DNA from 4 places in the Dermacoccus sp. BD5 genome. Region 2 is predicted to be linked to each of the others. Evidence: riboswitches for the same ligand, from Rfam matches in the RefSeq annotation. Region 2 holds a riboswitch; each other region holds the start of a gene.
What was found. Region 2 has a riboswitch for S-adenosylmethionine ahead of NQ706_RS11890 (bifunctional o-acetylhomoserine/o-acetylserine sulfhydrylase). Riboswitches for the same ligand answer to the same signal wherever they lie in the genome.
Positions count from the first base shown of each region.

Region 1: linked by a shared signal. The riboswitch ahead of NQ706_RS00755 (homoserine O-acetyltransferase) and the one ahead of NQ706_RS11890 (bifunctional o-acetylhomoserine/o-acetylserine sulfhydrylase) in region 2 are both predicted to bind S-adenosylmethionine.
Region 3: linked by a shared signal. The riboswitch ahead of NQ706_RS00965 (flavin reductase family protein) and the one ahead of NQ706_RS11890 (bifunctional o-acetylhomoserine/o-acetylserine sulfhydrylase) in region 2 are both predicted to bind S-adenosylmethionine.
Region 4: linked by a shared signal. The riboswitch ahead of NQ706_RS12045 (MetQ/NlpA family ABC transporter substrate-binding protein) and the one ahead of NQ706_RS11890 (bifunctional o-acetylhomoserine/o-acetylserine sulfhydrylase) in region 2 are both predicted to bind S-adenosylmethionine.

Region 1 is NZ_JANJER010000001.1:171,417-179,179, reverse strand. It holds gene NQ706_RS00775 (HIT family protein) at 1-243, shown strand, start outside; gene NQ706_RS00770 (PAC2 family protein) at 317-1,246, shown strand; gene NQ706_RS00765 (EcsC family protein) at 1,375-2,061, shown strand; gene NQ706_RS00760 (hypothetical protein) at 2,335-3,273, shown strand; SAM riboswitch class IV at 3,363-3,471, shown strand; gene NQ706_RS00755 (homoserine O-acetyltransferase) at 3,506-4,678, shown strand; gene NQ706_RS00750 (universal stress protein) at 4,748-5,110, shown strand; gene NQ706_RS00745 (RNA polymerase sigma factor) at 5,414-7,066, shown strand; gene NQ706_RS00740 (transglutaminase domain-containing protein) at 7,332-7,763, opposite strand, start outside.
Region 2 is NZ_JANJER010000017.1:35,976-43,738, forward strand. It holds gene pdxS (pyridoxal 5'-phosphate synthase lyase subunit PdxS) at 1-151, opposite strand, end outside; gene NQ706_RS11855 (hypothetical protein) at 313-972, opposite strand; gene NQ706_RS11860 (glycosyltransferase family 4 protein) at 969-2,114, opposite strand; gene NQ706_RS11865 (phosphatidylinositol mannoside acyltransferase) at 2,118-3,062, opposite strand; gene pgsA (phosphatidylinositol phosphate synthase) at 3,067-3,687, opposite strand; gene NQ706_RS11875 (HIT domain-containing protein) at 3,753-4,328, opposite strand; gene NQ706_RS11880 (hypothetical protein) at 4,411-4,800, opposite strand; gene NQ706_RS11885 (GNAT family N-acetyltransferase) at 4,797-5,291, opposite strand; SAM riboswitch class IV at 5,415-5,530, shown strand; gene NQ706_RS11890 (bifunctional o-acetylhomoserine/o-acetylserine sulfhydrylase) at 5,603-6,916, shown strand; gene thrS (threonine--tRNA ligase) at 7,083-7,763, opposite strand, start outside.
Region 3 is NZ_JANJER010000001.1:231,057-238,819, reverse strand. It holds gene NQ706_RS00970 (DNA translocase FtsK) at 1-879, shown strand, start outside; SAM riboswitch class I at 1,065-1,154, shown strand; gene NQ706_RS00965 (flavin reductase family protein) at 1,419-1,973, shown strand; gene NQ706_RS00960 (LLM class flavin-dependent oxidoreductase) at 1,973-3,106, shown strand; gene NQ706_RS00955 (ABC transporter permease) at 3,233-4,150, shown strand; gene NQ706_RS00950 (ATP-binding cassette domain-containing protein) at 4,147-5,979, shown strand; gene NQ706_RS00945 (MauE/DoxX family redox-associated membrane protein) at 6,084-7,661, opposite strand.
Region 4 is NZ_JANJER010000018.1:26,561-34,323, forward strand. It holds gene NQ706_RS12015 (glycine--tRNA ligase) at 1-483, opposite strand, end outside; gene NQ706_RS12020 (hypothetical protein) at 539-1,333, opposite strand; gene NQ706_RS12025 (GNAT family N-acetyltransferase) at 1,330-2,391, opposite strand; gene msrA (peptide-methionine (S)-S-oxide reductase MsrA) at 2,545-3,192, shown strand; gene NQ706_RS12035 (neutral/alkaline non-lysosomal ceramidase N-terminal domain-containing protein) at 3,260-4,213, opposite strand; partial or broken gene NQ706_RS12040 (neutral/alkaline non-lysosomal ceramidase N-terminal domain-containing protein) at 4,240-4,903, opposite strand; SAM riboswitch class IV at 5,114-5,225, shown strand; gene NQ706_RS12045 (MetQ/NlpA family ABC transporter substrate-binding protein) at 5,404-6,411, shown strand; gene NQ706_RS12050 (methionine ABC transporter ATP-binding protein) at 6,408-7,481, shown strand; gene NQ706_RS12055 (methionine ABC transporter permease) at 7,478-7,763, shown strand, end outside.

The sequences.
Region 1 (7,763 bases), on a different contig from region 2:
GGTCAGGCGCAGCAGCGCGCGTGGCAGGCGCAGCGCGTCGGCCTGCTCGTCGAGGGGTACGAGGTGCCGCATCTGCACCTGCACGTGTGGCCGACGCAGAGCCCGGCCGAGTTCGACCCGCACGCCGTCACGCGAGGCCAGGACCAGCAGATCCTCGCCGAGAATGCCGAGGCGCTGCGGGCGCAGTTGCGCACCGACGGTCACGCCGAGACCGTTCCGGACGCCGCATCGCCGCAGACCTGAGCGGCCGCGGCGTGGGGGAATCATCCCCGCGCGCGGGGCGTTGAACGGTGAGCACCTGACGAAGGAGTACGACGTGCTTGATCCCACGCAACTGTTCCGCATCGAGACCGACACCCCGCTCGCCGAGCAGAGCGCCTCGACCCTCGTGGTCTCGCTGGGCGGTTTCATCGACGCGGGCAACACGCAGAAGTTGATGACGGCGCACATGCTGGGCACGCTCGAGCACACGGTCGTCGCGTCGTTCGACGTCGACCAGTTGCTCGACTACCGCGGTCGCCGCCCGATGATGACGTTCGATCGCGACCGCTACAGCGAGTACGACGACCCGGCTCTCGTGCTGTACCGCCTCGTCGACGCCGAAGGCACGCCGTTCCTGCTGCTCGCCGGCCCCGAGCCCGACTACCAGTGGGAGCGCGTCAGCGAGGCCGTTCGCATCCTCGCCGCGAACCTCGGCGTCTCGCTCATGGTGAGCGCGCACGGCGTCCCGATGGCGGTGCCGCACACGCGCCCGGTCGGTTTCACGCGTTTCGCCTCCGATCAGCGGCTGCTGACGGAGAACGAGCCGCTCTTCGGCAACGTCCAGGTGCCCTCGAGTGCCGAAGGGCTCATGCACATCCGGCTCGCCGAGGCGGGCATGGACACCGCAGGTTTCGCGATCCACGTGCCGCACTACCTCACTCAGGTCGAGTTCGCGGACGCCGCGCTCGCCGCGCTCGAGGCCGTCTGCGGGCTGACGGGGCTGGCGATCCCCGCTCAGGAGCTCGCCGCGATCGCCGGGCTGCACCGCGCCGACATCGCCAGGCAGATCAGCGAGAACGACGAGGTCACCGAGGTCGTCGATGGCCTCGAGCGGCAGTACGACGCCTTCACCGAGGGGCGTCGTCGACGCTCACTCCTTGCCGCCGAGATGAACGACCTGCCGAGCGCCGACGAGATCGGCGCCGAGCTGGAGCAGTTCCTGCGCGCCGAGGGAGAGGATCCGGGCACCAAGGGCTCGTTGTGAGCCCGCGAGCGCTTTTCGCCGGCCGTCGGGTCTGAGCCGACGGCCGCGCAGGCTTCGCAACGCTCGCCAGGCTGCCGTCACCCCTGCGGTGGCTTGCCGGGCCCCCGCCAACTTGGGAGGATCACCTCATGTTCGGATTCGGTCAAGACAAGAAGGCTCCTGCAGCCCCCGAGAAATCGTCGGGCATGCTCGACTCGACGGCCAACACCCTGGCGCAGCACCTCATCTCGGTGGGCATCGGGGGCGTGGCGACGTTCAAGTCGGCCCGCGCCGTCGCCGACGAGGCGATGAAGAAGGCGGGCTCCAAGGAAGCGGCGATGGACGAGGTCGTCGCATCACACACCAAGCTCGCGGGCGCGAACGGCTTCCTCACCAACCTCGGCGGTTTCGTCACGCTCCCCGTGGCACTGCCCGCGAACGTCATCGGTTTCTACACCGTCGCGACGCGCATGGTCGCGGCGATCGCCGCCATCAACGGTCACGACGTCGACGACCCAGCCGTGCGCTCGGCGATCCTGCTCGACCTCATCGGTGCGGACGCGACGCAGGTCCTCAAGGGCCTCGGCCCGATGACGGGTGGCGTCGCGACGAACGTCGCCACGCGCAAGCTGCCACCGGCGGCGCTCGCCGTCGTGAACAAGTCCGTTGCGTTCCGTCTCGGCTCGCAGGTGGGGCGTCGCTTCCTCACGCGCATTCCGCGCCTCATCCCCGTGGCGGGCGGCTTCGTCGGTGGCGGCCTCGACGTCGTCCTCATCCGCAAGATCGCCCAGTCGGCGCGTCGCGACTTCGTCGCGCAGATCCCGCCGTCAGCCTGACGTCTTCCTGACTCCGCACCGAGCGCCACTCGTCTTCGTACGGGTGGCGTTCGGCGTGTCCGGGCCGGTTCGGCGATGTGTCGTCCGAGCGCGTCAACGGGCTTGCGGGCGACGATCTGACGGGCCGCGAACCCCCGCCTGGCCTTGCTCGAACGGCCCACTCACCCACAGGTGTGACGGCTACGGCCCGTTTCGCGGCCCGCAGGATGCCTCGTCCACAGGTCTGTGGCTCGTGGTAAGCGCGCGGGTGGCGTCATGGGTTTCGCTGGGGGCATGAAGACAACAACACGACTCAAGGGCCTCAGCGCCCTGGTGGCAGGCCTTCCCGATCTCGTCGGCTCCGAGGGGGCGGGCGCCGTCATCGTCCTGTTCGAACGTGACGGTGCGCTCGCGGGGGTGCTCGGCTGGGCGGACGATGCGTGCGACGGGGAGACGGCGCACATGCTCGACGTCGTCGCTGAGCGGCGCGCGACGATGGGTGCGCAGGCCGCCATCGCCATCGCCTATCGCTGCGAGCCGGGCCGCGTCGACATCGCGGCCCTCGCGAAACGCATCGAGCGCCGCGTGCCGCTGCACCACGTCCTCGGTGCCAGCGACGAGCACTGGTGGGCCATCGAATGCGAGCTCGGCTGCTGTGACGGCGCGATCCACGAGATCCCGTCCCTGTCAGAGCAGACCCGCGAGCAGCTTCGCGACGTCCGCCGCGGCGGCGAGGCCATGGCCGCCACCGCGCGCCCCGTTCCCAGCGTCGTCGACGTTCGAGCCGCCTGGGCACGGTTGTGCGACGTCCCCGACACCGCGTCGGGCACCCGGCGACGCTCCCGCAGCGCCGACCTGCAGGTGCTCGCCGACGCTGTCGTCGACGGCCCGACGCGCGATGAGATCCTCCTGTGCGTCGCACCCGAACTCTTCCGTCTGCTGAGCCCGGGCACGCCGCTCGGCGAGCCGGGCCCGCCGATGACGAGCGCGTGCCTGCGAACTTGGCTGCCGCTCGTGCCGCGCCACGGCCGCGCCGCGTGGAAGGCCCTCGAGGCCGCCGCGACCTGGCGCGAAGGCGACCTGCGGGGAGCCGGTGCGTGCGCCGCGGCGTCGCTGCGCATCGGGCGGACGTCATTGGGGCAACTGCTGCGCGACATCACAGGCACGGGGTTGTCGTACGAGCAGGCCGTCGGTGCGCTCCACACGAAGGCTCGGCAGAGTTCCGTCGCCTGACGAGCGTGCCGGTTGTGGGAGCGCGCCACATCGTGGACGTCGTCGCGCGAACGATGGAAGCCGCGGGCAGGGCCGCCTACTGTGTCGCAGGTCAAGAGTTTCAGCGACACAAGCCCCGGCTTGCTGAGCGGCAACCCTCCCTCGCGGCGGGGTGCCCCGGGTGACGACAGGGCCGCCCGTGGGCGGCAAGCGCGAGAGGTGGGTTGCGACCCACCTCGGAATCGAGGACGTCATGGTTTCGCACCGTCGCCTCGCCGTGGCCGACCCCGCGGCGCCCCTCACCGACGACGGGTTCAACCCGCACGCACGTGCCGTCCACATCGGCACCCTGACGCTGGAGAACGGCGCCGCCCTGCCCGACGTCATCATGACGTACGAGTGCTGGGGCGAGCTGAACGACGACGCGAGCAACGCCGTCCTCGTCGAGCACGCCCTGACCGGAGACTCGCACGTCGTCGGGCCGGTCGGCCCCGGGCAGCCGACGGCGGGGTGGTGGCCTGGTCTCATCGGCCCCGGCGCGCCCCTCGACACCGACGAGCTGTTCGTCGTGGCGATCAACGTCCTCGGCGGCTGTCGCGGCAGCACGGGTCCCATGTCGCTCGCACCAGACGGCCGGGTGTGGGGCGGGCGCTTCCCACACGTCAGCGTCAGGGATCAGGCGCGCGCCGAGGCGCGGGTCGCCGACGCTCTCGGCATCGCGCGCTTCCATACCGTCATCGGCGGCTCCTTCGGCGGGATGCGCGCCGCGGAGTGGGTGGCGACCTTCCCGCATCGGGTGCAGCGCGCCCTCGTCGTCGCGAGCTGCGCGGCGGCGGGCGCCGACCAGATCGCGTGGGGGCACACGCAGGTGCGGGCAATCGAAGCTGACCCGGATTTCCGGGGTGGCGGCTACCTCGAGCAGGGCGTCTTCCCGACGTCGGGGCTCGGGCTCGCCCGCCAGATCGCGCACACCTCCTACCGCAGCGCGAACGAGTTGCAGGAGCGGTTCGGGCGCGAGTCGCAGGGAGCGGACCGCACGCTCGACGGCGGCCTGTTCGCCGTCGAGAGCTATCTCGAGCACCACGCCGCGAAACTCGTCGCGCGGTTCGACGCCATGAGTTATGTGCGGCTCACGCAGGCGATGGCGACGCACGACGTCGGCCGCGGCCGCGGCGGCATCGAGCCTGCGCTTCGGGTGTTCGGGGGTGAGCTCGTCGTCGCCGCGGTCGACTCCGATCGGCTGTTCCCGGTCAGCGCCTCCGCCGACATCGTCCGGGCTCACGGGCGCGGACGGCTGCGTCTCATCCACTCGCCGCACGGTCACGACGGTTTCCTCATCGAGGCCGACCAGATCGCGGCGCTCGTGCGCGAGGTCATCGCCCGGCCGCTCACGGCCGAGGCGGGCCGCGTCCGTCCCGTGGCGTGACGGCGGGCGCTCGCGGCACCTCGGGTAGCGTGTGAGCCGATCGCCACAGTCGCAGAACAGGGGTTGCGCATGTCCGTCGTCGTCAGTTTCGCTCCGGGCCCGGAGGGTGAGGCCGCGGTGGCCGAGGCCGTGCGTCAGTCGAGTGTGCTGGGGCGCCCGCTCGTACTCGTCTCGACCGTCCCGAGCGACGACGCGCGCGCTGCCGCGCAGGAGAGTGCGGACGCGGTCGGCGGCCGCGTCGTGCAGGTGGAGGAGGGCCAGGACGCGGTCGAGGTGATCCTCGACGAGGTGGCCGAACTCGACCCGGCGCTGCTCGTCATCGGGCTGCGTCGCCGCACGCCCGTCGGCAAGCTGATCCTCGGTTCGAGCGCTCAGCGGCTGCTGCTCGACGCGCCGTGCCCCGTCCTCGCGGTCAAGCCCACAGCGCACTGATCTCGCGCTGCTCCCAACCCCGGCCTCACGCGCTTGCGTCAGGTCGGGAACACCCGCGCATGCAGGGGCGTTGAACCCCGTGATTCTGCGGTTCTCGACCCAGAGTTCTATAATGGTGGAAGAAGCGACGCGGGGGATCGAATCAGGCACCACGGTGTCATGCGAGCTCAGGTGAGCCTCGAGCAACTGGCTCTCGTCGGATCCCGACCCCGTGGTTCGTCTCTTCCCTCGTACGAAGCGCTCGGCGCGCGATTGCGCCTGCCCGATGCGTTGTGCACTCTCGGAAGGTAGTTGGTGACCTCAGTGTCCGAAACGGCTCAGACCTCCGCGCTTCCCGCGGACATCGACCATCCCGCGGTCATTGCTCTGTTCGAGCAGGGGCGCGCGAGCGGCACGGTCGACAGCGTGGTGCTGAAGACCGCCCTCGAAGAAGCGAAGATCTCCATGGCCAAGCAGAAGGCGGTGCTGAAGGCGCTGGGGGCCGAGGGCATCGAGATCGTGCTCGACGAGGCTCACGCGGCCCAGGCCGTCGCCACGACGACCGGGCGCAAGAGCGCGGCGAAGAAGTCGACTGCCAAGAAGACGGCGACGAAGACCGCTGCCGCGAAGAAGACCACCGCGGCCAAGACGACGACCGCGAAGAAGGCTGCCGTCAAGAAGACGGCGGCGCAGAAGGCCGCCGAGGCTGAGACTGACGTCGAGCTCGACGAGAACGTCACCGCCGACGAGGCGCGTGAGGCCCCCGCGAAGAAGGCAGCCGCCAAGAAGACCACAGCCAAGAAGGCGACGGCGAAGAAGGCCACCGCGGCCAAGTCGACGACCGCGAAGAAGACCACCGCCAAGAAGGCATCCGCTGGCGAGCCGGACGAGGTCGTCGCCGAGGACGTCGAGATCGACGACGTCGTCGTGACGGACGTCGAGGCAGGCGCCGAGGAGGTCGACGAGGCGAAGAAGCCCGCCGGCGAGGCCGAAGACGAGAAGGGCGGCTTCGTCCTGCGTCCGGGTGACGAGGATGACGCGCCGGCCCAGCAGGTCGTGACGGCGGGTGCGACGGCCGACCCGGTCAAGGACTACCTCAAGCAGATCGGCAAGGTCGCCCTGCTCAACGCCGAGCAGGAGGTCGAGCTCGCGAAGCGCATCGAGGCCGGCCTGTTCGCCGAGCAGAAGCTCGAGTCGGGCGCCAAGATGGACATGAAGCTCAAGCGCGAGCTGTGGTGGATCGCCTCGGACGGCAAGAACGCGAAGAACCACCTCCTCGAGGCCAACCTGCGTCTCGTCGTGTCGCTGGCCAAGCGTTACACGGGTCGCGGCATGCTCTTCCTCGACCTCATCCAGGAGGGCAACCTCGGCCTCATCCGCGCGGTCGAGAAGTTCGACTACACCAAGGGCTACAAGTTCTCGACGTACGCGACGTGGTGGATCCGTCAGGCCATCACGCGTGCCATGGCCGACCAGGCGCGCACCATCCGTATCCCGGTGCACATGGTCGAGGTCATCAACAAGCTGGCTCGCGTGCAGCGTCAGATGCTTCAGGACCTGGGCCGCGAGCCCACGCCGGAGGAGCTGGCCAAGGAGCTCGACATGACCCCCGAGAAGGTCATCGAGGTCCAGAAGTACGGCCGCGAGCCCATCTCGCTGCACACGCCCCTCGGTGAGGACGGCGACAGCGAGTTCGGTGACCTCATCGAGGATTCCGAGGCCGTCGTCCCGGCGGACGCCGTCAGCTTCACGCTGCTGCAGGAGCAGCTGCACTCGGTGCTCGACACGCTGTCCGAGCGCGAGGCGGGCGTCGTTTCGATGCGCTTCGGCCTCACCGACGGCCAGCCGAAAACGCTCGACGAGATCGGCAAGGTCTACGGCGTGACGCGTGAGCGCATCCGCCAGATCGAGAGCAAGACGATGAGCAAGCTGCGGCACCCGTCGCGCTCGCAGGTGCTGCGCGACTACCTCGACTGAGAATCCTCGACTGAGAGTCGTGGACGAGGCGCGAGGCGTTCGTAGCCTCGCGCACGACGCCACCGGCCCGTATCCACTCGAGTGGATACGGGCCGGTTCGTCATGTATGCCCTGTTTAGAGGGCCTCGTTCGAGAAGTCTGGGCGTAGGGAAACCGCAGATATCCGCGACCTTGACGGGTCGAGTGCCCGACCATCCGGCACACCGGACGAGCCAGAACGCCTGACGCTCCGCGGAACCCACGCTCGAAGGGCCCCGCGGCGACGTCAGCTCCGTGCCCCGAACGCCGAGCGGGGCAGCAGCCACGCCCGCAGGCGAGCGCCGACGAAGGCGTCGGAGCGGGCTGCGCGCGTCACGCGTTCGGTCGTGGCGGCCATGCCCCGCGCAGGCGTCGGGGCGTAGCGCGAGTTCTCGATCGAGCGTGCCGCGCGTTCGACGGCTTCGACGAGGTGCGTCGACGCGCGCGGGTTGTCGTCGGCGAACCGGCCGGCCGCTTCCTGTGGGGATCGCTCGGTCGTGATGACGTACCCGAGGTCGCGCAGGTTCCACACCATGCGGTGCCACAGCGCCTCGTCACGCTCGCGGGGCTCACGTGCCTGACGCACCGGGCGGTTGCGTCGCCACCAACCGAGCAGCGGCAATGCGCCGAGCAGGGCGATGACGGCCAGTGCACCGAGTAGCGTCAGCAGGACGCGACC
Region 2 (7,763 bases):
TGACGGCGACGGCTCCTGCGTCCTCGGCGATCTTCGCCTGCTCGGGGGTGACGACGTCCATGATGACGCCGCCCTTGAGCATGTCGGCCATGCCGCGCTTGACGCGGTCGGTCGCCACGGCGGTGTTCTGTTCGGAGCCTGCAGAGCTCATGTGTTCGTCCCTCTTTCTGATGGGCGCCGCGGATGCGACGCGAGAGCCCACGCTAGCCCCGAGACGGGCATGAAGGAGACAGATGATCGTCGATGGCAGCTACCGGCCACGGCATGATGGGGCCGACGACGCCAGCCCGAACACGGCTGCTCCGGCAGAAATCAGCGCCACGCGTCGGTGCGACCAAGGCCGTGGACGCGGGTGGCAAACGTGACTTCTTCCGGCAGCTGCGTGCGTCCAGCCAGGTGCAACGCCCGGACGATCGCCTTGGCGCGTACGCGACGTACGTCGCGTACGGCCTCGTTGTGGAATCGGTAGGCGAGTTCGACGCGATCGCATGCGTCTGCGAGACGCTGACGGGCCCCGTCGTCACCCTCCGCGGGCGCGCTGCCTGGGACGTCAGGCACGGTGCTGATCGGGCGGCGCCCAGCTGCTTCCGCCCGCGACGCGGCGCCGTCCGTCGCCGACGCGTCACCCACGACGAGCGCAAGCGTCTGCGTCAGCGCCGTCTCGGCCTGCGCACGCTCGACGGGTACGCCGACCTGTTGCACGTCGTCCGTGATGAGGGCGCCGTCGGCGGCCTGCAGCGAATCGGCCGCCGACGAGGCGAGCAGCAGCGCGCTCGCCGGGTCGAGAGCGGTGGCCTGCGCGTACTCGGCCGCGGCCTCGGCGCGGCGCACGAGCTGCGCGTCGAGCGAGGCCAGCGACCCCTCGACGCGAGCGTGCAGCCGGTCGAGGCGCGCTGCGGTGTAGCTGAGATACCAGGCGAGCCCGAGCAACAGCGCGACGACGACGGCGACGTCGGCCCACACGCCGCTCATGATCGGCGTCCCGCCACCGCAGCGGCCGCGGCATGCGAACTGCGGACCGTCTCGTACGCGGAGACGACCTGCTGCCCGACGGCCGACCAGTCGTACAGCCGCGCGCGCTCTCTCCCGGCCCGGGACAGGGCGTCACGCGCCCCGCGGTCAGCGAGCACCCCCGTCACCGCATGCGCCAGCGCCGCCGCGTCGCCGGTGTCGAAGAGGACGCCGCAGCGGCCGTCGTCGAGCACGCGCGCGAAGGCCTCCAGATCGCTGGCGACGACGGGGGCGCCGGCGCTCATCGCCTCGATGAGGATGATCCCGAAGCTCTCGCCACCGGTGTTGGGCGCGACGTACGCGTCGCACGACGCCAGCAACGACGCCTTCTCGCCGTCGCTGAGCAACCCGAGGAACTCGACGTGGCCCTCAGCCGAGGCGGGCACCTCCCGCCGCGCCGCGGCGACGTCACCCGGCCCGGCGACGAGGACGCGCACCCCGGGGTGCGCCCGGGCGATGAGCGGGACGGCGTCGAGCAGGACGCGCAGGCCCTTGCGCGGCTCCCCCATGCGTCCGAGAAAGGCGATCGTCGGGCGCTCGCCGCCAGCCTTCCAGCGCACCTCCGGGCGAGCCGTCGCGAACCGGTCGACGTAGACGCCGTTCGGCACGAGCGCGGCGTCACCGCCGAGATGGCGCGCGACGGTGTCCCGCGCGGCGCGCGAGACGGCGATGCGCCCGGTGATCTTCTCCAGCGCCGGGCGCAGGAACGGTTGGGCGAGCTGCAGCGCGCGCGAGCGCTCGATCGAGGTGTGGAACGTCGCGACGACCGGCCCGTCGTACGTGCGCAGCGCGAGCAGCGACACGCTCGGCGTCATCGGTTCGTGGACGTGCAGGACGTCGAAGTCGCCGCGCTCCACCCAGCGCGCCGTCCGGCTCGCCGCGACCGGACCGAACGCCAGGCGCGCGACGGAACCGTTGTAGCGGATCGGCATCGCTCCCCCGGCGCTCGTCACGTACGGCGCACCCGCGTCGTCACCGTCGCTCGGCGCGAGGACGCTGACCTCGTGCCCTTCTGCGAGCAGGTACGTCGCGAGGTCGCGCACGTGCAGCTGCACACCGCCGGGCACGTCGAACGAGTACGGGCTGACGAGGCCGATCCGCACCGCTCAGCCCCAGCGCGCGTCGAGGTCGCGGACGAACACGCGCTGCATCATGTGCCAGTCCTGCGTGTGCTCGCGGATGGCGCCGCCGAGCGCGTCGGCGCACGCCTGGACGGCGGCCTGCACGTCGGCGCGGGCATCATCGGTGTGGGCGATGTCGACCGCCGGGTGGAAGCGGATGGCGATGCCCCAGCCGCTGCCGCCGTCGCGCCGGCGGTAGGTGATCGTGATCGGCACGAGTGCCGCACCGGTGCGTCGGGCGATGACGGCGGGGCCGGCAGCGAGGCTGGCCGGCTCGCCGCACAGGTCGACGGTGACGCCGCGGCTCGTGAGGTCGCGATCCGACAGCAGCGGCGCGAACGCACCCGGTTCGCGCACGAGCGTCTCGACCTGGCCGAGGACGTTCTCGCCCTTGGTCAGGGGGATGATCGTCATGCCCAGCTCTTCGCGGAAGTGCAGGAACGCGCGGAAGAGAGCGTCGGGCTCGAGTCGCTCGGCGACCGTCGTCACGTGCGCGAGCTGTGACGCCGACCAGGCGCCCGCGAGATCCCAGTTGCCGAGGTGGCCGAGGTAGGCGACGACGCTGCGTCCATCGGCGAGCATGCTGCGGGTCGCCTCGAGTTCACCCGAGGTGGTCACCCGCTCGGCGATCTGCTCACGCGTCAGCGAAGGCAGTCGGAACGCCTCGCACCAGTAGCGCAGGTACGAGCGCACGCCGGCGGCGACGAGGGCGTCGAGGGCTGCGTCGTCGAGTTCGGGGCGCACGATCGCGTAGTTGGAGCGCATCCGCGCGACGCTCGCGCCGCCGCGGCGCGTCGTGACGTCCGCGATGACGTCGAAGAGGCGGTGGGCGGCGCGCTCGGGCAGCGCCCGCACGCCCCACCAGGCGCCCTTGAACGCTGCGACGGTGACGGCGTCGCGGGCGCGCGTCGTCAACCCCTCGGCGGCCACGCGCTCAGCCCTCGAACGGCGTGGCGAGGGCCTGCCCCCGCACCATGAGCATGCGCTGCACGACCGTGATGAACGATGCGACGGCGAGCAGCGTGAGCACGACGGTCAGCACGATCTCGGGCAGGAACCAGCCGACGAGGCCGGTCGTGACGAGCACGGCGACGAGACGGTCGGCGCGCTCGGCGATGCCGACGTTCGCCTGCATGCCGAGACCCTCGGCCCGGGCCTTGGCGTAGGAGACGACCGAGCCGAGCACGAGGCACGCGAGCGCGAGGCACGCCATGAGGAAGTTGTCGCCCTTGCCCGCGTAGTACAGGACGAGGCCGCCGAAGATCGCGGCGTCACCGACGCGGTCGAGCGTCGAGTCGAGGTAGGCACCCCACGTCGACGAGCGGCCCGACAGGCGCGCCATGTTGCCGTCGAGCATGTCCGAGAAGACGAAGACGGTGATGAACAACGTGCCGACGAGGAAGTCGCCGCGCGGATAGAACCACAGTGCACCGAACGCGACACCGACGGTGCCCACGATCGTCACGACGTCGGGGCTGATGCCGAGACGCAGCAGGAGCTGGGCGATGGGCCGGAAGATGGCGGAGAAAAACGCGCGCGCGTACTTGTTGAGCATGGTGGTTCAACTGTAGCGGTTCGATATACCCGTTCGAGGCAGCGCACTGCCCGTGGTGCCCGGTGTCAGTCGTTCGGCCAGTTCGCGACGATGCGCTGACGGCTGTCCTCGAGCAGCACCGGCAGCGCCTTGGTGCGCCCGATGATCGGCATGAAGTTCATGTCGCCACCCCAGCGCGGCACGATGTGCTGATGCAGGTGCGCCGCGACGCCGGCACCTGCGACGTCACCCTGGTTCATCCCGAGGTTGAACCCGCCCGGGTTCGACGCGGCCTTGAGGGCACGCACCCCGGCCTTCGTCAGCTTCGTGAACTCCTCGGTCTCGTCGTCGGTGAGGTCGATGTACGAGGCGACGTGACGGTACGGGCACACGAGCAGGTGGCCCGGGTTGTACGGGAACAGGTTCATCACGACGAAACAGTGCTCACCACGGTGGACGATGAGGCCGTCGGCGTCGGTCTTCGTAGGCGACGCGCAGAACGGGCAGCCGTGGCCGGCGTCCTTCGTCGGACGCTCGCCCTCGATGTACGCCATGCGGTGCGGCGTCCACAGCCGCCCGAACCCGTCGGCCTCGCCCGCGAAGGCGCCGGCTTGCTCGATGAGGATGTCGTCCTGCGAATCAGTGTTGAACTCGTCGACCATGGCCCGATCCTAGAGCCCCGCCTGCCTCGACGCAGCGGCCGCGGGTGGGCTCGCGCGCACCATGCACCCCGGGTGAGCGGTCTCAGACCGCCGCGATCTCGCGCAGACGCGCCGGGACAATGGTTCGGTCGGCTTCCCCCGCGTGCGCGACGTCGCCGACACGGCCCGCCAACGTCCGCGCGACCTCGGCCGCGTCGCCGTCACCGACGACGGCGACGATGCTCGCCAGCCCGGCGAGGCCCGTGACGGCGTCCTCGAGGTCGAGCCAGTCGTCGTCATCGAGGCCGGCCGCCGCCCCCGGCCATGCGACCGAGGCGGCCATGACGCCGTCACGAGCCCACTGCTCGACAGCGTCGCGCGCGAGGGCGCCGTCAGCACCGAGGTGCAGGACGACGGCGTTCGCGACCGGTTTGGACGGGCAGGCGATGCAGCGCTCGCGCTGATCGAGCGCCCAGATGACGTCGTCGCTCATGACGCACGCTCCGCATCGCGGCGGGCGTCGAGGCCGAACGGCGCCACACGCTGCATGTGACGTTCGTCCGGCGGGCCGAAGCCGGCCCGTTCGTACAGCCTGCGGGCACGCGGACGGGCGTTGAGCATCATTCGCGCGACGTCGTGCGCGTCGGCCCAGGCGTCGACGATCCGCAGCATCCGCTCGGCCAGGCCCTGGCCGCGCGCCGACGGCGTGACGAAGACGACCGCGATGTAGAGCGACGGCTGCGCCGGCCGAGCCAGCGCCGGGGGCCGGTGCACGAGCGACGTCTGCACCATGCCGAGAGCCGTCCCGTCAGCACTCGAGGCGAGCCACGTCGGCAGATCGTCGTAGTGCGCGAGCCAGTGATCGGCATACTCGGTGATGAAGCCGGGGCGGTTGCTCTCCCCCGCCTCGAGGTCCATCTGCAGACGCAGCGCCGCGCAGGCGAACGCGTCTTCGCGGCGCGCGCGGACGATCGTCGGTGTCATGGCAACAGTCAAGCACGGCATGAGGGTCGTCGCCCGTAGGCGCGTCGCGTCAGCACGGGGCCGCGACCGGAATGTGAGACAGCATTCCCGCCTGATGACACCACCCGGCCTAGAGTGGCTGCAGGTCACGAGCGCCAGCGTCAAACCCCGGTTTGCTGGCCGGCAACCCTCCCACCGCGGCGGGGTGCTCCGGGTGACGACCTGGCCCGGCGCCGAGCGCGTCCGGGCAAGCGCGGAGGGATTCCCCTTCGGGCACCACACGTACGGTGCGCCGCCCGTGCGTCCACGCACTCCTCGAGAGGGACATCATCATGAGCTCCGAGAACTGGGCCTTCGAGACCAAGCAGATCCACGTCGGCCAGAACGTCGACGGCGACACCGGCGCCCGGGCGCTGCCGATCTACCAGACGACGTCGTTCGTCTTCGACTCCGCCGAGACCGCGGCCAACCGCTTCGGCCTGTCGGATCTCGGCCCCATCTACACACGCATCGGTAACCCGACGGCGCAGGCGGTCGAAGACCGCATCGCCGCGCTGGAGGGCGGCGTCGGCGCGTTGCTGCTCGCGTCGGGTCAGGCGGCGACGACGTTCGCCATCCTCAACGTCGCGCAGGCCGGCGACCACATCGTCGCCTCGTCCGCGCTGTACGGCGGCACGTACAACCTGCTGAAGTACACGCTCAAGCGACTCGGCGTCGAGACGACGTTCATCGACAACATCAACGATCTCGACGAGTGGCGCGGCGCCATCCGCGACAACACGAAGCTGCTGTTCGGCGAGACGCTGAGCAACCCCGACCAGAAGGTGCTCGACGTGCGCGGCCTCGCCGACATCGCGCATGACGCCGGGGTGCCGCTGTTCGTCGACAACACCGTCGCGACGCCGTACCTGCTGCGCCCGATCGAGCATGGCGCGGACGTCGTCATCCACTCCGCGACGAAGTACCTCGGGGGGCACGGGACGTCGATCGCCGGCGTGCTCGTCGACGCCGGGACGTTCGACTACGCCGCCGACCCGGCGAAGTTCCCGCAGTTCAACGAGCCGTCGGAGAGCTACCACGGTCTCGTGTTCGCCCGCGACCTCGGCGTCGGATCGCCGCTCGGCGCGAACCTCGCCTTCATCCTCAAGGCGCGCGTCGAACTGCTGCGCGACCTCGGCGCGGCCGTCTCCCCGTTCAACGCGTTCCTCATCGCGCAAGGCCTCGAGACGTTGTCGCTGCGTGTGGAGCGACACGTGGAGAACGCGAAGAAGGTCGTCGAGTTCCTGAAGTCGCAGCCGCAGGTCGAGACGTTGTTCTACGCCTCCGACCCGTCGAGCCCCTACAAGGAACTCGCCGACCGCTACCTGCCCGCCGGCTCCGGCGCCGTGCTGTCGTTCGAGATCGCCGGCGGCGTCGAGGCGGGCAAGAAGTTCGTCGACGCTCTCGAACTGCACTCGCACGTCGCGAACATCGGTGACGTCCGTTCCCTCGCCATCCATCCTGCGTCGACGACGCACTCCCAGGGCAGCGACGAGGACCGCCGCGGCGCCGGCGTGACGCCCGGACTCGTGCGGTTGAGCGTCGGCATCGAGAACTCCGCCGACATCATCGCCGACCTCGAGAAGGGCTTCGCTGCAGCGAAGTGACCGTGCGCTGAGGTGGGTCCCCGCGACGGGTGACGCAACCGGGTTCCCTACCCCGAGCGTGGTCACCCGGCCGTGTCGAACGCCGGCCCTCGGGTGCACATGCCAACACACGAGCGCGCCCCCGAACCGCGAGGTTCGGGGGCGCGCGTCGTCGTCGAGGCAGACGTCAGCCGGCCGTCGGGTCGGTGTTCTGACGTTCGGTGATGACGCGGGTGATCTCGGCGATCGCGTCGGCCACCGGCACGCCGTTCTTCTGCGACCCGTCGCGGAAACGGAACGAGACGGCGCCGTTGTCGCGGTCCTCTTCACCGGCGATCAGGATGAACGGCGCCTTCGACTTGGACGCGTTGCGGATCTTCTTCGGGAAGCGGTCGTCGCTCATGTCGACCTCGACACGCACGCCGGCTTCGCGCAGCTTCATCGCGACGTCCTGTAGGTAGTCGTAGTACTCCTCCGCGACGGGCACGGCGAGCACCTGAACCGGCGCGAGCCACGCCGGGAACGCGCCCGCGTAGTGCTCGACGAGCACGCCGAGGAAGCGTTCGATCGAGCCGAACTTCGCCGAGTGGACCATGACGGGCTGCTGACGCGAACCGTCCGCCGCCTGGTACTCGAGGCCGAAACGAGCGGGCTGGTTGAAGTCGTACTGGATCGTCGACATCTGCCAGGTACGGCCGATGGCGTCGCGCGCCTGCACGGAGATCTTCGGGCCGTAGAACGCGGCACCGCCCGGGTCCGGCACGAGCTCGAGGCCGGACTCGAGCGCGACGTCCGACAGCACCTTCGTCGCGATGTCCCACTGTTCGTCGGTGCCGATGAACTTGTCCTTCTTGTCCCCGTCGACGTC
Region 3 (7,763 bases), on a different contig from region 2:
CGCGCGGGCAAGGTGCAGCTGCCGCCCGACAGCAAGCGCAAGCTCGCGCCGTACCCCTACCTGCTCGTCGTCGTCGACGAGCTCGCCGACCTCATGCTCGTCGCGCCGCGCGACGTCGAGGCGTCGATCCAGCGCATCACGCAGCTCGCGCGTGCCGCGGGCATTCACCTCATCCTCGCGACGCAGCGCCCGTCCGTCGACGTCGTCACCGGCATCATCAAGGCCAACGTGCCGTCGCGCCTGGCGTTCGCGACGTCGTCGCTCGCCGACAGCCGCGTCGTGCTCGACCAGCCCGGTGCCGAGAAGCTGCTCGGCCAGGGTGACGCGCTGTTCCTGCCGATGGGTGCGAGCAAGCCGATGCGCGTGCAGGGCGCATGGGTCAACGAATCCGAGATCCACGCCGTCGTCGCGCACGTCAAGAGCCAGCTCGCGCCGAACTACCGCAAGGACGTCGCGCAGGTCGCGCCGAAGAAGGAGATCGACGACGACATCGGCGACGACCTCGACGTGCTGCTGCAGGCCGCCGAACTCGTCGTCACGACACAGTTCGGATCGACGTCGATGCTGCAGCGCAAGCTGCGCGTCGGATTCGCGAAGGCCGGTCGCCTCATGGACCTGCTCGAATCGCGCGCCATCGTCGGCCCGTCCGAGGGGTCGAAGGCGCGCGACGTGCTCGTCAAGCCCGACGACCTGCCGCAGACGCTCGCGTTGCTCAAGGGCGAGGACGTGCCGGAGCCGGACGGTGCTGGCGACGGCCCCGTCGACCTTGTGGCCCAGTCACAGGACGCGATCCCCGCCCAGGGGGAGCAGTACTACGACGGGCACGATGGCGGTGACGGTAGTGAGGACGCCTGGGAGCTCACGCAGCACGGTCGCTGAGGTCGCCAGGTCGGCGGCGCCAGCCTGATGGAGGAGTCCCTGCATCCCGGATCATCGGGATGCAGGGACTTTTGTGTCCCGGACAGTCCCGTGTGGCGTCCGAGGTGGTAGTTGCGATACAGGTGTCGTGTCCCAGTATGTGGATTCTGCTTGTGGGTGGCGCGACCGGCCAGTTGACTGCATTCATCCCATCCAGAGCGGCCGAGAGATCTGGCTCGTCGACGCCGCAGCAACCGACCCTCACGGAACGGTGCTCACGCCAGAAGCGATGGAGTTGATTCTCATGTCGGAACACCGCGTTTCGTCTTTTCGTGCCTGCCGACGTCGGACGGTTGATTTGATGCGCCGTCGCGTCAGTGCATGTCGCTGAAGAACGCACGACGATCTCAACGCCTCCGTGGGCGCGACCCTCGCGACTTTCGACTCTCGGGTCGTAGCCCGCCCATGCCATGGATGCCGTCCGGTCGGATCACCGATTGTCGATGTGACCCGGTACGTCGCACGCGCGCTAGACGCCCTTCCCCCTCACTGATCAAGAGATGAGTTTCATGTTGCCCACAGCACCACCTCACACCGAGATCGTTGTCTCGGTGGTGAAGCCCGATCTTCGTCCCGTGTTTCGCCGCGCGGTCTCGAGCGTCTGGGTCATCACGACTGCAGGGGAGGCAGGGCCGGTCGGCTTGACCGCTTTGTCTGTGCACTCGGTTTCGGTCGACCCACCCCTCGTGTCCTTCAACATCAGTCGCACGTCTCACTCGCTGGCTTCAATCGTGCGAACCGGACGTGTCGCCCTCCACCTTCTCGACGAGAACCAAGGGCAGCTCATGACCCGATTCGCCGGCCCGCGTGAGGCCCGGTTTCGGGACGACGGTCTCTGGTCGTGGGACAGGACCGGTCTGCCGCGACTCACGGACGTCGCAGCTCGATTGACAGCCACGGTCCGTGATGCCCATGAGGCGGGAGACAGCTGCCTCATCGTCGCCGAGGTGGATAGCGCCGAGCATGTCGCAGATCGCGGTCCGCTTGCCCACCACAACGGAGCGCATCACAGCGTCTCGCCCTCAGTGTCACGAACGACGAACGGAGTCCGATGATGAGCACGTCCACGAACCAGCCGACCTTCCACTGGTTCCTACCGACCTCCGGCGACTCGCGTGGAATCGTCTCTGGAGGTCATGGGGCCGCGGTCGAGGGCACTGATCGAACCCGTGAACCGTCCGCGGGCTACCTGCGTCAGGTGGCACAGGCGGCGGAGGCCAACGGTTTCGAATCCGTCCTGACGCCAACGGGTCTGTGGTGCCAGGACTCCTGGGTCATGGCCGCTGCGCTTTCCCAGCACACTGAGCGGCTGAAGTTTCTCGTCGCCTTCCGCCCAGGGTCCGTCTCGCCGACTCTGGCAGCGCAAATGGCCACCACCTTCCAGACCATCACTGACGGTCGACTCCACGTCAACATCGTCACCGGGGGAGAATCGTCCGAGCAGCGGGCGTTCGGCGACTTCCTCGGCAAGGACGCCCGATATGCGCGGACCGGAGAGTTCCTCGACGTCGTGAGTCGGTTGTGGGATTGCGAGGATTCGTTCGACTATCGCGGCGAACACCTGGTGGTGGAACAAGCGCGACTCTCGCGGACGCCGACCCCGCGTCCCGAGGTCTTCTTCGGCGGATCTTCGCCAGCCGCACTCGAGATCGCGGCCCGCCACGCCGATGTGTACCTCACCTGGGGGGAGCCGCCGGCCCAGGCCAAGGAGAAGATCGACCGAGTCCGCGAACTGGCCGCCCGGCAGGGCCGCACTGTGCGATTCGGTATTCGGTTGCACACGATCTCCCGAGACACGTCCGCCGAGGCCTGGGCGGTCGCGGAAGGGCTACTCAAGCGCATCCCCGCGGAACTCATCGAACGTCAGCAGGACGCGCTGCGTCGGTCTGAATCCGAAGGGCAGCGGCGCATGCTCGCGCTGAACGGAGGGACCACTGCCGATTTGGAGATCCACCCCGGGCTCTGGGCTGGCGTGGGGCTGGTGCGCGGTGGAGCCGGAACGTCGCTGGTCGGTTCACATGCTGAGGTCGCAGACCTGATTCGGCAGTACCGCGACGTCGGCTTTGACGATTTCGTGTTGTCCGGATACCCGTGCCTGGAGGAGGCCTACTGGTTCGGTGAGGGGGTGCGCCCACGGGTGGAGGCGCTCCCGACGGAAGAGCATTCGCACGACCGAGCCGTGAGCTGAGGATCTTTCTCGAATTCGAGGGTTTGCACCGGCCAGGTCGTGGCCACTGACCTGGCCGGCATTCTTTTCGCAATTGCATAAGCAAATGTTTGACAAAGCCTAATGAAAACCTATGAGGAGTGACTCATGAACGTGACGAGCAGCACAGCTCGGGCGTCGACGGCGGCAGCTGTTGCTTCGCCGGGATCGGCCGACGACACCTTGCCTGCCCGAGTGCGCTTGGGCAGCGCCGGCTCCAACGCGCGCCGTAGGAGGCGGCGGAATCTCATCCGTAGTGATCACGAGCCGCCGAGTTGGGAGGTGCGGGCTCTGAGCCCGCTGGCAATCATCGCGGTGTGGCAATCCGTGAGTGTCATCGGTTGGTTGCCACAGGACGTTCTCGCACCGCCATCCCGGGTCCTCTCAACGCTGGGGTCGCTGATCTCCGACGGCACGCTCACAACTGCCCTCAGCGTCTCGGTGCAGCGTGCCGGGTTCGGATTCGCACTGGGGTCGCTCATTGCCTTGGGTGCAGCGCTCCCGGTGGGCCTGACGCGTACCGGTGAGGCGATCATCGATCCGCCGATGCAGATGCTCAGGACTCTGCCCCTGCTGGGGCTGGTTCCGTTGTTCATCGTCTGGTTCGGGATCGGGGAAGCGCCGAAGATCCTCCTGGTGGCGCTCGGGGTGTGCGTGCCGTTGTACCTCAACGCGGTAGGTGCGCTTCGATCCATCGACCCAGATCTGTACGAGCTCGCCGACGCGCTGGACCTCACGGCGTGGCAGCGCTTTAGGCACGTCATTATTCCCGGTGCCCTGCCCGGAACCCTGGTGGGCGTCCGGCAAGCTCTCGCCTTCGCCTGGTTGGCCCTCATCGTTGCAGAGCAGATGAGCGCGACGGCCGGACTCGGCTTCATGATCAACAACGCCCGCGACTTCATGCAGACCGACACCATCGTCGTGGGCCTGCTCACCTACGCCGCCCTCGGGCTCATCACGGACGCCGCCGTCCGGGTGGCGGAACGCCGCGCCCTGCGGTGGCGAACGGAAGGAACGTCACGATGAGCGACAACCAGTCGAAGCACCCTGGTGGGCCCACCGATCGGTGGACGTCCCCGGGACTGGACGGCCGAAAGGGCCTTGCCGTCCATCTCGAGTCCGTCTCGAGGCGATTCGGGGACAACGTCGTCCTTGATGACCTCGACCTCGACATCCCCGCCGGGCAGTTCGTTGCGGTCCTGGGGCGGTCGGGCGCGGGCAAGTCGACCCTGCTGCGCCTCCTGGCCGGTCTCGATCGCGGCGAGGTCTCTGGGGCGGTGGGCACGAGCGAGCGTGTGTCCGTCGTGTTCCAGGACGCGCGGTTGTTGCCGTGGGAGGACGTCGCTGCGAACGTGCGGCTAGGCGCACAAAGTATGGGTGTCAACGGGGCGGAACTGGACGCGAGGATAACGCAGACGCTCGCAGAGGTGGGGCTCGGCGACAGGGCCCGCGCCTGGCCGCGTGCCCTGTCGGGTGGACAACGACAACGTGTCGCTCTTGCGCGAGCACTCGTCACCGCACCCGACCTCCTGCTCCTCGACGAACCGTTTAGCGCCCTGGACGCGTTCACGCGTCAGGAGGCGCAGGATCTGGTCGTCCGCCTCTGGCAACGTCACGGACCGGCTGTCGTGATGGTCACGCACGATGTCCATGAAGCGGTGCTCTTGGCCGATCGGGTCGTTGTACTCAACGAGGGCGCAGTGGTTGCGGATCGCACGGTGGACCTGCCCCGTCCGAGGCGACGTGAGGACGCGGAAGTCAACGCCCTCGTCGCCGGTCTGACGGCGGATCTCGACAAGGCTCGAGCTCTGACCGTGCAGGCCCAGCCGCAGGGGAGTTCCTCCTCGGCTGCAGGCGACCGTTCGAGTTGGACACGGCGTGGCGTCTTGGCCGGGGGTCTTCTGGGAACGTCGGCGCTGGTGGGATTCACCCGCCCCTCGGATGCTTCCCGCACCGCGACGGTGCGTGTCGCACAAGGCGGATCGGCGCGTGGCGCCACGCTCCGAGTCGCCGTCCAAACCGACGGAGTACGATCCCTGCTGCGCGCGTCCGGCCAGCTCGACGACACGCCGTACACGATCGAGTTCTCGCAGTTCACCTACGGGATGGCCATCGTCGAAGCTCTCCAGGCTGGCAAGGTGGACGTCGGCGGAGTCGGGTCGACCCCGCCAATCTTCGGAGCAGCGGCGGGCTCGGGATTCCGCATCGTGGCAACGACCGCGTTGCGGAACCATCGCGACTCATCCGTCCTCGTGAAGAAGCACTCGGGTTTGTCCACCGCCGCCGATCTGCGGGGCAAGCGGATCACGGTGCCCAAGGGCAGCTCGGCTCACGGGTTGCTTCTGAATTTCCTGCACCGAGGTGGTGTGAAACCGTCCGAGGTCACCTTTGTCTACCTTCCGCCGGCCGACGGTGCGGCCGCTTTCACCCGCGGAGATGCGGACGCGTGGGTCATCTGGGAGCCGTTTGTCACCCAACAGCTCCGCAGCGGGGCGCGGGCCATCGGAGGCGGTCCCCCGGACGAGGCTGGGCTGAACTTTTCGCTCGCGTCGACCGATACGCTCGGGGACGCCGATCGGGTGGCCGCCTTGCGCGATTACCTTCGACGTCTGCAGAAGGCCTATGCCTGGGGAGCAACACACCTCGACGCCTACGCCCGGGCCTGGTCCCAGGAATCCCGGCTGCCGCTGTCCGTCACCCGATCCGCGATCTCGCATAAGAAGACCGATCAACGTCCGGTCACGGCAGCTGACATCCGGCTCGAACAGACGCTCGCCGATCGGTTGTTCGAGGACAAGGTCATCCCGAAGAAGGTCCATTTCACCGACATCGTCGAAACGGGTCTGATGCGGTGAGCTCAGGCGTGTCGACCACCTGACTCCCGTGACCGCGCGAATCGCGTGACCGCGGGAGTCAGGTGGCGTGTCGACCGCTCACTACACTCCGTTGTCACGCTCCGTTATCCGCGCGCCGAGACGGTGAGGGCGTCGGCCCGATCACCGTCTCCAGCCTCAGGCCGGGCCGCGGCCACCTCAGCGATGATCTCCTCCATCGCCTCGGCGATGGCCTGCGAGCCGCTGACCGGACCCGCCAGCAGGTACCGGTCCGGCCCGAGCGCGACCAGGGTCGGCGTGCCGGATCCGAACATCTGCAGCAGGGCGTTGTGCTCGTCCATGAGGATGCTCTTGGGCGCGTAGCCCTGCTCCTGCAATGGCTGCAGATGGGATTCGTGCGTGACGACAAGTCGGACGGGGATGCCGCGCAGCTGCGCCTCCCAGCCCTGCGCCTGCTCGATGACGGGCAGGCAGGAGCCGCAACCAGGGCTGACCATGAGCAGGACGACCGGGCCGGAATCGGCCATGGAGATCATCGAGACGCGGTTGCCCTCGCCGTCGGCCAACAGGGCGAAGGGGGTGGGGCGCCGCTCGTAGTCCTCGATGCCGTCGTCCGTGACCTCAGCCAGCGGGGTGGTCGTCACGGAGGTGCTGGTGTAGTCGAAGGTGGGGTCTTCCGGCACCATCGTGCCGGTCGTGACGGTAGGCGTCGCCACCTTGTTCATGGCGGGCTCCTGCTGGGCGGCAATGTCGTCCATGAATGACGCGACGGCGGGGCTGCCGATGGCCGGCCCAGCGGCGATCAGGTCGTCGGCGCCGAGGAGGAGGGCCGTCGGCGTCCCGCCTCGAACCATCTGCGTGAGGGTGGCCTGTGGATCGAAGTAGACCTCGAAATCCTGCGGGTCGATGAGGCCGTGGTAGGTATCCGTGGCGAACGAGGGCAGGACGATCACCGTGCGCACGTGCGGCACGGTGTGCTGCCAGGCGCGGACCTTTTCAATGACGTTGACACAGGATCCGCAGCTGGGGGACACGACGAAGACTGCCGCGGGGCGCCCTGTCGGCAGGTCTCGCAGCGCGATCGTCGTGCCGTCTACCGTCTCGAGCGCAACGAAGGGCGTAGGCGCGCGGAGGTACTCGTCGTCCGCGGACGGCGCAGCCGCGTTGACGGCACCGGCCTCTCCGCGGTGCCCAGCAATAAGCCACGTGAGGACGACGGCGGCGAGGACACCCGCCAGCCAACACCACTGGCCACCGTCGAAGTTGGCGAGCCGGGCCGCGATGCTGCGGTGCACCGCGGCGTCCACCAGCGTCAGGGCTGCGAGGCCGACCAGGAGGAGGTTACGGACGGCGGTGAAAACATCGACGTCACCGAGGCCGAGTTTGCCGAAGCAGGAGCACTGCACGGGCTCACCAAACGTCAGGGCGCGAACAATGACGACCGTGTATGCGATGAACAGCAGGACGGCGGCAACGGCGGCAAGCAGCTGCAGCCAGCCCCAGGCGAACACCAGCACGACGGCCAACGCGAGTTCGCCGAATGGCAGCAGAGCGGGCGCCTTGATCTTCCGCAGGATGACAGGGAGACGGAGGCTGATGAAGGCCTCATCCGCCGTGGAGCGGGCAGCAAGCTTCGCGCAACCGGAGACGGTGAGCACGAGCACGAGCAGGATCGCAGGGACAGTCGAGGGGGCGTCATACACGTCATTCATGGTAGGCGTCACCACTGACAGGCCCCTCTCACCGAATGGCCGATGTGATGCCTCGTCATCGTTGGCCGCACCGCAGCCAACGATGACGGCAGG
Region 4 (7,763 bases), on a different contig from region 2:
CAGCTCGACGGCGACAGGCTCGAGGTTCTGCCCGACGACCTGCTGGAAGTATGTGAACTGCGTGACCTCCATGCCGTCGAGCCAGACCTCCCAACCCAGGCCCCACGCGCCGATGGCGGGCTGCTGCCAGTTGTCCTCGACGAAGCGCACGTCGTGCGCGTCGAGGTCGATGCCGAGCGCCTCGAGCGAGCCGAGGTAGAGCTCCTGCGGGTTGCCCGGGTCGGGCTTGAGGATGACCTGGAACTGCGTGTGCGTCTGCAGCCGGTTCGGGTTCTCGCCGTAGCGGCTGTCATCCGGGCGCACGGAGGGCTCGACGTACGCGACGTGCCACGGCTCGGGCCCGAGCACGCGCATGACGGTGTTGGGGTTCATCGTCCCCGCACCGACCTCGGTGTTGTAGGGCTGCACGACCATGCATCCGCGGTCGGTCCAGTACTTCTGCAGCGTCAACAGGGCATCTTGCATCGTCAGCACGTCGGTCACGCGCCCCAGGTTACCGAGTGCGCACGCGCCCCGCCCATTCGTCCCGATCACGGCGTCACAGCAGACGATGACGGCGCACGCGCCGCCCGGGAACGCGGGCGCTCGTCATGAGTTCCCGCGTCGTCAGCACCTTGGTCGGCGACATCCATCCGCACGACGGCTTGTGGAGCGCGTAGCCACCACCCAGGCTGACGGCCGCGTGGTCGATCAGGCCGTCGGGGTTGCGCCAGACATGGACGACACCAAGGCCGTCGTCGGTGTCATGACGCGGCAGCAACCGCGTCCGCTCTCGCAGCCACGCCTCGATCGGCTCGCGCTGCATCCACTCCTCACGTGCGCCGTCCACGCCGGCCGCGGCGAGAACGGCACCGAAGCAGTTGGGCCCGCTGGCGCGCGGGAACGTCCCCGCGATCTCACGGGCGCCTGGCAGCACGGCGTCGATGTTGGCCCAGGCCCGCTGGGTGATCTCGCGATGACGACTCGCGCGCAGCCCCTCGACGACGTATGCCACGACGCGCTCGAGGTCGCGCGCGATGGCCGACGCGTCGTCACCGCTACGCCAGAGGTGACGCGTGGGTTGCGCTCGCCTCAGAGACGCAGGCAAGGCGCGTGCCGCCGCGCGATCGAGCCAGCAGATGGCTTGGTCGTCCACGCCGTACAGCAGGAACGTGTCCTTGAGCTCGAACGTCACCCGCTCGGGCTCGTCGCGCAGGCCGAGGTCGTGCGCGACGCTGCGGGGCACGACGAACGGCTGATCGACCGGCATCGTCCAAGCGCGCCACTGGAGCAGCTGCTCGTGCGTCACCTCGATGCCGAGCACCTCGCGTACGGGCGCACCGGACGGGCTCATGCAAGCCTCTTCTGCCATTCGATCATCGTGCCCTCGCGTTCGTAGCCGAGCTCGGAGTTGATCCGCAGCATGTGGGTGTTCGTCTCGTCGTTCCAGGTGCGCTGCACCTCGACGCCCGGCGCGACCTGCGCCAGCAGCAGCGACACCGCAGCCTTGACCCGGTAGCCGAGCCGGCGCCCACGGTGCGCGGCGTCGACGAGGGTGTCGTCCTGGTAGGCGATCCAAGGCGTCTCCGCGGGAACGCTGACGTGCGTGAACGCGGCCATCTGCCCGCTCGGTCGGTGCCACGCCACGGCCTCGACGACGCGTCGGCCCTGAGCGCGTGCGGTGTCGAACAGCTCGTGCACCCGCGCGGCATCCCACGTCTCCGGTTCGATCGCAACGTCACCGAGCGGGGTGTCGGTCGACATCATCGCTCCGAGACGGGCCCGCTCCTCGAGCCACTGCGACGGGAGGTCGTCGACGGCCGTCTCGACGACATACTCGTCGTCGAACGCGAGGGCGGCACGCATCTGTGCGGCGACGGCGTCGCTCACCGGCAGACGCTGAGCGTTGCGCACGCACGTCTGGGCCTGAGCGAACCCTCGGGCAGCGAGGAAGGCGCCTGCGGCGTCAGGCTGGCCGACGGGCGTCTGCGTCTCGACGAGGACCGTCGTACGTCCCTCGTCCTGCATGATCTCCTCCGCGGCTGAGAGCAACGCCGAGCCGACACCCCGTCGTCGCGCGGGAGCCAGCACGTCGAGGTGGAGAAACGCGAGGCGGGTGTTGTCGCGGCGCGGCAGGACGAGCTCGGCGGCACCGACGACGCCAGCTGCTGTGTCCACGCCATCATCCTGGATGTCGGCTGCTCCCCCAACGGCGTCGTCGTCGCACGAGGCTTCCCCCTCGACGGCGACGAACGCATGACGCGTCTCGGATTCCTTGCCCCACATGGCGCGCAGCTCGTCGGCGGGGTAGGCGGTCGTGTGCTTGCCCCACTGCTCGTGGCCCACCGTCATGAACACCTGCGCCCAGGCGTCGAACAGCGGGTCGGACGGGCCGATCTGACGAATGCGCATGGCGACATTGCACTCAGCACCAGCTGCGTACGCAACCGGTTTTTCGGCGCGTCCGCCTGGATCGTGCGACAACCCGTTCATGCCGGCGGAGGCTCGGGCCGGAATGCCTCGACCGCCCGCGGTGTTGTCTCGGAACCCGAGGAAAGGCACCTCATGTTCACTCGAAAGCACACCCGAACGCCCGAGGCGAGCGACCTGCACGACGTCCTCGACGTGCCGATGTTCTCCGAACTGCCCGACGGCTCGGCGACCCTGTACGTCGCGATGGGCTGCTTCTGGGGCGCCGAACGCATCTTCTGGAAGATTCCGGGCGTCGTCACCACGGCCGTCGGGTACATGGGCGGCCACGCCACCGAGCCGACATACGAAGATGTCTGTGGCGGCGGCACGGGCCACACCGAGACGGTCATGGTGGCCTACGACCCGTCGCGCGTGTCCGAACGCGAGCTGCTCAAGGCGTTCTGGGAGAACCACGACCCGACGACCGCGAACCGGCAGGGCAACGACGTCGGCACGCAGTACCGCTCGGCGATCTACTGGACGACGCCGCAGCAGGAGCGCGCTGCCCGCGAGACGTCCGCGCTCTTCCAGGAGGCACTCGACGACGCGGGTCGCGGCGCCATCACGACCGAGATGCGCCCGGCGGACGAGGCGGGCCCCTTCTGGCCGGCGGAGCTGTACCACCAGCAGTACCTGTCCAAGCACCCTGGCGGCTACTGCAACCACGGCTTCAAGGGCGTCACGTGCCCCGTCGGCGTCGCCGACCTGCCCGCGCAGACGGACGTCCTCCCGCCACGCTGACGACGACATGCACGGCGGCCGCTGAGCCGGTGGCCGATCAACCGGCCACCGCGGCGCACCGGCCGTCTCAGCGCACCTGGAAGGCCCGGCTCGTTCCGGTGTAGGCACTGACCTTGCCGTTCCAGCCGTTCTTCCAGTTGCCCTGCTGCACGAGGCGATACGTGCCTGCGGGCGTGCCGCGACGTATGCGCCACTCCACGGTGCATCTTGAGTACGAGACGCCCTCGCGCGACCAGACGTACGAGGTGTCCCAGTCGTGATCGTCGAGGACGTCGACCCACGACGAGCCGACCTGACGCTGCACCTTGACGAACGTGCCCATCGTGCGGAAGTCATTCTTCGGGTGGCCGCCGCGGAAGACCGCCCGCACGCTCGAACCAGCCGAGCACGTGGCGTCCGGCTGGGTCAGGACGTCACCGAAGTGCTGCCCGGGTGGGACGTCGTCGAACACGACGCCGGGGCGCGTCCCAGCCGTCAGCCCCGTGTCCTTCGGCGTGATGCCCGAGACGGCAGCCCCGCTGGCGAGCCCCTTGGCGAGTGCGTCGTATTCCTGGCAGAAGGCGCCCAGCTCGTTCGGGCCGAACTCCGTCGCGGCGCCCTCGTAGTGCTGCTCGCCGTACTCCTCCGGCGTCGTGATGTACCCCGTGTACTGGTTCGACAGCCCGGCGATGACGGCGTGCGTCACGCCCGCTCCGCGCAGCGCGGCGAGCACGCGGGCGCGGATGCGCCGCCCCGCCATCGCGGTCGCTTCACCCAGCACCGCGATGAGGGCGAGCTGGCCGATGCGAAAGATCTGCACCGGGCTGCCGCCGAACCCGGGCGACGAGAAGGCATTTCCGTGATTGCTCACGACATCACCCTCGTCGCACTGCGCAAAGGCGGCGACAAAGCCCTTGGAATCGCGCGGATGCGCCTTCATCCGTTGCTCGAAGAAATACTGCGCATACCCCTTGTTGTCGCTCGAGATGAGCGTCGAGTCGAGACTGAAACTCGTCGGGTGGATCGCGAACCAGTTGATCAATCCTCGGGGCGTGCCGTCCGCCGCCGTCAGCTCGAGCTGCAGACCTCCTCGTTGACGGACGAGCCGAACGCCGCGGCGTCCTTGTTCGCCTCGTAGGCGGGCAGGGACCTGTTGCGCGTCGCGCCCGTCAGCGTGCCCGTCTTGAGGCTGACGCGGCCCGGCTCGAGATTCGCGTGAGACCGTGCGATGGCCTCGACGATGCCCGTGACCACCGCGTCGTAGTTGTGTTCGTCGTACCCGTAGCCCGCGCCGTCGTTTCCGGCGATCTGGTAGAGCCGATCATCGCTGTGCCCGGAGTTGCCGACGTGCGTGTGCGTCGCGGAGAGCATGACGTTCTCGTCGGTGTAGACGCTGCCGAGCCGGCGGCGAAGCCGCTCGACGACGGTCAGCTTGATCGACTGGAACACGGCCCCGAGGTCGACGCTGACGAAGACGAGACGCGAGCCGCCGCCCGAGGCGCCGATGATGAAGGCGTGCGTACAACCGCGCGTGCAGGCCCGTCATCGTCTGGTTGGCGGCGTAGCCGAAAGCGCCGGTCTCGGCGACGGCACCGGTGATGTCGTACAGCCCGGCGCCGACGAGGTAGGCATCCCCGCTCGCGGCGTCAGCAGGGGCAGCCAGCGGCATGCTCAGGCTCGCGGCAGCGGCCGTGACCCCCGTTCCGAACGTTCGGCGGGTGATGGTTGCCATGTCTTCCCCCTCGGCGCGTGACCGACGTCACACTCGTCGCCCACCTAGACGATCGTCCAAAGCGGTGCGAGGAAATGACTCACCCGCCTCGAAGGCGAAAGACGCCGCACCAGCCCATCCCGCGTGTCCCACGCCACAATTCTCGCGCCACGTCTCATCTCCAGTGCCACGACTTGACGCTTTGTCGTGCGCGGCTCTAATGTCGCTGCCGGTCACGAGATCCGATGCAAAGCCCTGGCTGGTCGGACGGCAACCCTCACACGCGTGGCGGGGTGCTCCAGGTGATGACCCGGCCGCGTCGACCACGCGGCAAGCACGCTCGGCACCCAACGTGACGGCATCCTCGTGAACCTTCCGTTGCGCTGCCCAGGCCCCGAAAGGCATGCCCCGCACGACACCGCGCACCGCGCCCCACCCCGGCGCCCCCGCCTTCGCGCTGACTCCGCGCATCCGCGCCAGCTCCGCGCATTCGCATCCTTGCCGCCTCACCAGGAGAGATCATGACCGACAAGCACACCCCCGCCGACGAGACCTCGACGCCCGCCTCGTCCACGCATGACGCCACGAGCGCCGAGAACGGCGCGACCGCCCTGCCCCCGAAACCGAAGAACAACACGGGCAAGTACGTCGCGATCGGCGCAGGCGTCCTCGTCGTCGCGTTGGCCGCCGGCATCGGGGCCAAGGTGCTCGGCGGGAGCAGTGACGACAAGCTGACCCACCTCAAGGTGGGCACGACGGAGGCGTCGGACCCGTACTGGAACCAGCTCGTCAAGGTGGGCAAGGACAAGTACGGCCTCGACATCGAACCGGTCAACTTCTCTGATTACACCCAGGCCAACCCCGCGCTCTCCGAGGGCCAGGTCGACCTCAACCAGTTCCAGCACCTGCAATTCCTCGCCGACTACAACACCAAGGCGAAGCAGAACCTCACGCCCATCGGGGCGACGTACATCGTCCCGCTGGCGCTGTACTCGAAGAAGCACACGAGCATCGGCCAGTTCCCCCAGGGCGGCAAGATCGCCATCCCCAACGATCCGACGAACCAGGCACGCGCCTTGCTGCTGCTGCAGAGCGCCGGACTGCTGAAGCTCAAGGGTGGTGGCACCTCGCTGTCGACCCCGGCCGACATCGACGCCGGCGCCTCGAAGGTCACCGTCACAGCGGTCAACGCCGAGCAGACCGCGGCCGCGCTGCCGTCCGTCGACGGCGCGATCGTCAACAACAACTTCGCCGCGGACGCGAAGCTCGACCCGAGCAAGGCCCTGTTCAAGGACGACCCGCATGCGGCCTCGTCGAAGCCGTACATCAACGTCGTCGTCGCGCGCGCCGCGGACAAGGACAACGCCGACTACGCCAAGTTCGTCAAGGCTTACCACGACCCGAGCGTCGAGAAGCTCATCGAGGAGCGCACGAAGGGCACGAGCGTCCTCGTGAACAACTCCGCCTCCGAGGTGCAGGGCATCCTCGCGAAGCTCGAGGCCCAGATCAAGGCGAAGGGATCGAAGTGACGGGCCCCTCCCCCACACTGACGAAGGCCGCCGGGCCGGCGAGTGCCACCCCGCCCGCCGTCGCCTTCCACGACGTCGGCAAGACGTTCACCCGCGGCAAGAGCCGAGTGACGGCTCTCGACGGCATCACGACGCAGGTGGAGCGCGGACGCATTGTCGCCGTCATCGGTTTCTCCGGCGCCGGCAAGAGCACGCTCGTGCGTCTCATCAACGGCCTGGAGACGCCGACGCGCGGCCACGTCGAGATCGACGGCGTCGACCTCGCGTCGCTGTCCGCGAAGCAGGTGCGCGAGCTGCGCGGCCGCATCGGCATGGTGTTCCAGCAGTTCAACCTCATCCGCTCGCGCACGGTGTATGCCAACGTCGCCTACCCCCTCGAGGTCGCCGACTGGGACAAGGCGCGCCAGGAGGCGCGCATCACCGAGCTGCTCAGCTTCGTCGGGCTCACCGAGAAGGCGTGGGCCTACCCCGACGAGCTCTCCGGCGGGCAGAAGCAGCGCGTCGGCATCGCCCGTGCGCTCGCGACGAACCCGGAGATCCTGCTCGCCGACGAGTCCACGTCCGCGCTCGACCCCGACACGACGAAGGACGTGCTCGCGCTGCTGCGCCGCGTCAACGACGAGCTCGGCGTGACGATCGTCGTCATCACCCACGAGATGGACGTCGTGCGCGAACTCGCCGACGACGTCGTCGTCCTCGAGGCCGGCCGCATCGTCGAGTCCGGGCGCACCGTCGACGTCCTCGGCGCGCCGAAGGCGGACGCGACGCGCCGCCTCGTCGACGCCACCCTGCGGAACGTGCCCGACGCACGCGAGAGCGCCCGGCTGCGCGCTGCCCACGACGGGCGCCTCGCGACGCTGACGGTTCACGACCCGCGCGAGTTCGGCCGTGTCCTGGCCCGCATGTCCGCACACGGCGTCGAACCGGAGATCGTGCACGGCGGCCTCACACCGCTCAAGGACGACACCCTGACGACGTTGACGCTCGCCCTGCGCGGCGACGACGGCGCCGTCACCACCGTGCTCGACGAACTGCGTCTCGCCGCCGACGTCGAGGAGGTCGCCGCATGATGCCCGCAACCGATTGGGAGGCGCTGCGCCCCACGATCGTCACCGCGGTGGGCGAGACGCTGCTCATGGTCGGCGCGACGATCATCATGGGCGGCATCCTCGGCCTCGCCCTCGGCGTGCTGCTCAACACCACACGACGCGGCGGCATCCTCGAGAACCGAGTTCTGCACACGGTGCTCAACGTCCTCGTCAACATCATCCGACCGATCCCGTTCATCATCTTCGCCGCCGCTCTCGGGCCGTTGACGCTCGCAGTCACAGGCTCGACGATCGGTGCGAAGT